DNA from 2 places in the Rubrilithobacter danxiaensis genome. Region 2 is predicted to be linked to the other one. Evidence: riboswitches for the same ligand, from Rfam matches in the RefSeq annotation. Region 2 holds a riboswitch; the other holds the start of a gene.

The links. A riboswitch is a leader RNA that binds a small molecule or an ion and turns the genes downstream of it on or off. The one in region 2 is predicted to bind S-adenosylmethionine.
Region 1: linked by a shared signal. The riboswitch ahead of ACLCDL_RS00320 (homoserine O-acetyltransferase family protein) and the one ahead of metH (methionine synthase) in region 2 are both predicted to bind S-adenosylmethionine.

Annotation. Positions count from the first base shown of each region.
Region 1 is NZ_JBKOPS010000001.1:74,444-77,541, forward strand. Features, by position in the region: gene mqnE (aminofutalosine synthase MqnE) at 1-404, opposite strand, end outside; gene ACLCDL_RS00315 (trans-sulfuration enzyme family protein) at 517-1,638, shown strand; SAM riboswitch class I at 1,726-1,828, shown strand; gene ACLCDL_RS00320 (homoserine O-acetyltransferase family protein) at 2,008-3,066, shown strand.
Region 2 is NZ_JBKOPS010000004.1:34,843-37,940, forward strand. Features, by position in the region: gene ACLCDL_RS05985 (Bax inhibitor-1/YccA family protein) at 220-945, shown strand; SAM riboswitch class I at 1,036-1,137, shown strand; gene metH (methionine synthase) at 1,316-3,098, shown strand, end outside.

The DNA of each region.
Region 1 (3,098 bases), on a different contig from region 2:
TTCAAATCATACTGCGGCAGCACTCCTCCTACTATATGCACTTCAGTAACAGGCTGATCATCATACTTTTTCACGACATCAAGCATTTCCTGCATCGTGTACTCCCAGCCCTCAGCCCGCTGCTTTATCAGCCTTGAATATGAACAGAATTTGCAATCATATACACACAGATTGGTCGGTTCAATATGAAAATTCCGGTTAAAATAAGTCCTGTTACCATGACGCTTCTCCCGTATATAATTTGCGAGCGTACCAACAAAAGCAAGTTCAGCTTTTTCGTAAAGTAAAACACCTTCATCAAAAGTTAAACGTTCGTTGCTTTTTACTTTTTCAACTATAGATTTGAGGGAAGGATCGATAGTCGGATTATTCAGAAGTATTTCAAGATTGTGTTCTGCACCCATTCCTTAAACTTTGCACAAAAATAGGATAAAGCTATTAATTGTTCTATCATATTGATGCAAGTTTGAACAGGTAATTTTATAATTGCTAAATTTACAGCCCAGCACTTCATTTATGAAAATTGAAACTATCGCTATCCATGCCGGAAATCATATATCAGAAGATTCCAAAGCAGTTATACAACCCATCACTTTATCCACCACATTTGAACGGGGCGCAGACGGAGGATACCCGGGAGGCTACATGTACACACGGGCTAACAATCCCAACCGATCTTCGCTCGAAAATGTTGTAGCACAACTTGAAGGGGGCGCAGATGCATGTGCTTTTTCTTCAGGAAATGCTGCCGGCGCTGCCGTTTTCCAGGCATTAGAACCTGGAAGCCACGTTATTGCAGCAGACGATATGTATCACGGGCTGAGAAATCTTATTAACACCGCTTACAAAGGAGTTTTAGAAGTGGATTACGCTGATCTTTCAGATATTGAATTGCTAAAATCTCTTATTAAGGATAACACACGCCTTATCTGGATTGAAACCCCTTCCAATCCTTTATTAAAAATAACAGACATTGAGGCCATATGCTCGCGGGTAAAGACAAAAGGAATCAAGGTATGCTGCGACAATACTTTTGCCACTCCTGTTTTTCAACGCCCGCTCGAGCTCGGTGCAGATATTGTAATGCATTCTACAACCAAGTATTTCGGGGGACATAGTGATGTTTTAGGCGGAGCTTTAATAACAAAAGAAAAAGATACGATGTGGGATAAGATCAGAAGTTTGCAGGAACTTTCCGGTGCTGTGCCTTCTCCTTTTGATTGTTATTTAACCGTTCGGGGAATAAAAACATTACCATACCGAATGAAGGGACATGCCTTTAATGCTCAAAAAGCCGTTGAATTTTTGCAGAAACATCCTTTAGTTGAAGAAATATTTTATCCCGGACTGGAAACTCATAAAAATCATTTGGTTGCAGCAAAACAGATGATCGGTTTTGGCGGGATGTTTTCATTTCTGGTGAAAGGTGGTGCAGAAAAAGCAAGAAAAGTAGTTAACTCTACGCAATTATTTACCCAAGCAACCAGCCTGGGAGGTGTTGAAAGCCTGATTGAACATCGTGCTTCTATAGAAGGGCCAAACACGAAAACACCATTAAATTTGCTACGCGTATCAATCGGTTTAGAAAATATTGAAGATTTACTACAGGATTTATCGCAGGCGCTGGAAGCTGAATAAAAATTCTTTTATAAAAGTTAAAAATCTGTTAGCTTTGAAGCGTTGATAGCAATATCAATATTCATCAATATTCCAATTCAGGATTTTGATTTATAAAGAAGTGGCGAGAGAACGGGCTCGTAGACCCACTGGCAACCCTGACGAAACAGAAGGTGCCAATTCCTGTCCGCAGTTGCGGAGTATATAAATTATTAAAACATGAAACAGACAAAGACCCTTCCTCCGTCCGGCAAATTTTCGGACCCGAACCAGCCTCTTTATTTGACATCTCCGCTTTCTTTGTGGTACATGTGTCGGATTTAACATTTTTGGCAATCCTGCCATTTTGCAATCCTAATTAAAATTTTTGTTTATCTGACATCGTACAAAATGAGTTTTGAAGTATATAAATATAAGAAGCAATTCAAGCTGGAAAACGGCAAAAAAATCAAGAACCTGGAAATTGCTTATCATACCTATGGTAAACTTAATTCAAAAAAAGACAATGTAATCTGGGTTTGCCATGCGCTAACCGCAAATTCAGATGTGTTTGACTGGTGGAAAGGTTTATTCGGAGAAAATGGTTTCTTCAATCCGGAAGATCATTTTATTGTTTGTGCCAATGTTTTAGGCTCTGCCTATGGAACCACAAATCCACTAAGTCTCAATCCGTCTACAGGACAACCATATTATCTTTCATTTCCGGCTTATACCGTTCGTGATATTGTCAATGCACAAATCCTGCTGGCAAATCATTTACAAATTGAAAATATCGAACTGCTTATTGGTGGGTCCTTAGGAGGACAACAAGCTGTAGAATGGGCTATAATTGAGCCGGAAAGAATAAAAAAACTGGTTTTGATTGCCACCAATGCTTTTCATTCAGCCTGGGGAATTGCATTTAATGAAAGTCAGCGCCTTGCAATAAGCACTGATCGTACCTTTTATGCGCAAACAAAAGATGGCGGAAAAAAAGGATTGAAAGCCGCACGGAGCATTGCACTCCTTTCATATCGTAGTTATGAAACGTATGAAATAACGCAACAGGAAATATCTGCTGATAAAACCGATGATTTCAGGGCTTCGTCTTATCAGAATTACCAGGGAGAAAAGTTGGTTAACCGCTTTAATGCGTACAGCTACTGGTATTTAAGCAAAGCTATGGACAGCCATAATGTAGGAAGGCAACGGGGATCGGCAAAACAAGCCTTAGAAAAAATTACCGCAAAAACGCTGGTAACAGCTATTTCTTCCGACATTTTATTTCCACCGGAAGAACAAAAATTTCTGGCAAAAAACATCCGTAATTCCCGCTATATTGAAATTAATTCTCTTTATGGCCATGATGGTTTTTTGATTGAAACCGAACTTCTTACCAAAGAAATAGCAAATTTCCTTAATTCTTCTGCATCAGAGGAATCAATGGTAGTTCTTCATAAGATTGCGTGAAAACGATTGTCATTATAAGAAGCGTAGCCTTA
Region 2 (3,098 bases):
AGGACAAATATTTGCAGTGTAAAAGGCTAATAGAATTATATCTTAAGGGGAACATTTATCGAGCATTAAAAAACATTCATCTCAGCCATCCCGTTTTAAACGCGGACAATATGGCGGAATCTGAAACCGATACAGGTGTTTAAAAAAGTGGAAGAGCAACTGATGAAAAGGCTGAATTAAGTTTTAATTCTTATCTTGTGGTTTAAAATAAAACATCAAATGGAACAAAACTCTGATTACTCTTATCAAAACGTAGTTCAACTCGAATCATCTGCATCCAAAAAATTTATGGCCAACATATTTTTATGGATGTTTGCAGCACTTGGCATTTCTGCGCTATGTGCCTTTTGGTTTTCTACAGATATCGAGCTGCTCCAACTTCTTATAAATACCGACACAGGCCGAACAACCTTACTGGGCAAGATCGCCATGTTCTCACCGCTGGCTTTTGTACTTTTAATGTCTTTTGGGTTGAACAGATTATCTTATCCCGTATTAACAAGCCTGTTTGTAGCTTATGCCGCACTAACGGGGATCAGCTTAAGCTTTATCCTGTTGGTTTTTACCGCTTCCTCAATTTTCGGATGCTTTATTACCGCTTCCCTTCTTTTTGGCGTAATGGCAATTGCCGGGTATACCACAAATCAGGACTTAACAAAATTTGGCTCTATTCTGTTCATGCTGCTGATAGGAATTCTTATTGCCTCTGTTGTGAATTTCTTTCTTAACAGCAGTCAGTTGGATTATATCATCAGCTTTGTTGGTGTAGCAATATTTGTAGGTTTAACAGCTTACGACGTGCAAAAATTAAAAAGAATATCTGAAGGGCTTGAATACGGAGAGGCTTCATCAAAAAAAATGATAATTATGGGCGCCCTAACCCTTTATCTTGATTTTCTTAATATGTTTCTCTTTCTTCTGCGCTTATTTGGAGGCAGAAAATAATATTTAACACAGGCCTGAAAGAGGATTGTGTTTTAAAGGCGCTTTCAGCGCCTTTGTTGCTTTTTAAATTAAAAATTCACATTTTTGTACTGCTTATTGAGAAAGACGGAGGGAATAGACCCTGCGAAGTCTTAGCAACCTGTGCTTACAAGGTGCTAAATTCTATTCGCCGGTTGGCGAAGAAGATAAGTGAAAGTCAAACAAATACCCGACTTTTCAAAAATAAGCTGAAATTGAGTTGTAAGTTACGTGGTAGGTTATAAGTAAAAAAAGCTTATAGCTGCTGCCCCAAAACTTACAACCCACAACTTATAACATACAACTTATAACATACAACTTATAACATACAACTTATACGTACTACTCAAAAATGGATATAAGAGAAGAACTGGAAAAGCGCATCCTGGTAATTGATGGTGCAATGGGTACAATGATACAGCGTTACCAGTTAACCGAACAGGACTTTCGTGGGCAACGTTTTAAAGATCACCCCTGTGACGTAAAAGGGAATAATGATCTTCTTAATATCACCAGGCCTGATATCATCAAAGCGATACATGCAGAGTATCTTGCTGCGGGTGCGGATATTATAGAAACTAACACGTTCAGTACACAGCGGATCTCTATGGCTGACTACCAGATGGAGGATCTTTCTTATGAAATGAGTTTTGAAGGGGCTCGTATCGCAAAAGAAATTGCGGCAGAGTTTACTGCAAAAAATCCGGATAAACCGCGTTTCGTTGCAGGTGCGATGGGGCCTACCACCAAAATGGCTTCCATGTCGCCTGATGTAAACGACCCGGGGTTTCGTGCAGTTACTTTTGATGAGCTCGCAGAAGCTTACTATGAACAGGTACGCGGACTGGTGGATGGCGGCGCCGATGTGCTTCTTTTCGAAACCATTACAGATACACTAATTACCAAAGCCGGAATATTTGCAGTTAAGCGATACGAGAAAGAGATCGGAAGAAAGATCGAGATCATGATCTCGGGAACAATTACCGACAACAGCGGGCGCACCCTTTCCGGCCAAACGGTAGAAGCCTTCCTGAACTCCTTAACGCATGGTAATATCCTGAGCATCGGTCTTAATTGCGCTTTGGGTGCAAAGGAAATGCGCCCTCATATTGAAGAACTTTCGTTAAAGGCCCCATGTTATATTTCCGCGTATCCAAATGCCGGCTTACCAAACGAATTTGGTGCTTACGATGAAGTACCGCATGAAACCGCCCACCTGGTAGAAGATTTTATTGCCAACGGGTTTGTAAATATTGTAGGAGGCTGTTGCGGAACTACTCCCGAACATATCAAATGTATCGCCGAAAAAGCGGCAAAATATCCTCCAAGAAAAGTGCCTGTTGTTGAACCTTTTCTCCGCCTGAGCGGACTGGAGCCTGTTACCATCACTCCCGAAAGTATTTTCGTAAATATTGGCGAACGTACCAACATTACCGGATCACCCAAATTTTCTAAACTTATTTTGGGTGGAGATTATGAGGCAGCCCTTGCTGTTGCCCGCCAGCAGGTTGAAGGCGGAGCACAGGTCATCGATGTAAATATGGATGAGGGAATGCTCGATTCGGAAGCAGCGATGAAGAAGTTTCTTAATCTTATTGCTTCAGAGCCGGATATTGCGAAGCTTCCCATCATGGTTGATTCTTCCAAATGGACGGTTATTGAAACCGGCTTAAAATGCCTGCAGGGAAAAGGGATTGTAAACTCCATTTCACTAAAAGAAGGCGAAGAGAAGTTTAAAGAGCAGGCCCGAAAAATACTAAGTTACGGAGCGGCGGTGGTAGTAATGGCATTTGACGAACAGGGACAGGCCGATAATTACGAACGCCGGACAGAAATCTGCAAACGTTCGTATGATATCCTGGTAAATGAAATAGGCTTTCCTCCCCAGGATATTATTTTTGACCCTAATATTCTCACCGTTGCTACAGGCCTTGAAGAGCACAATAATTACGCGGTAGATTTTATAAAAGCTACAAAGTGGATTAAGGAAAACCTTCCCCTGGCTAAAGTAAGCGGCGGTGTGTCAAACATTTCCTTTTCATTCAGAGGAAATAATGTTGTCCGCGAAGCAATGCACTCTGCATTCCTCTATCACGCCATAAAAGCGGGTTTGGATATGGGAATTGTAAACGCGG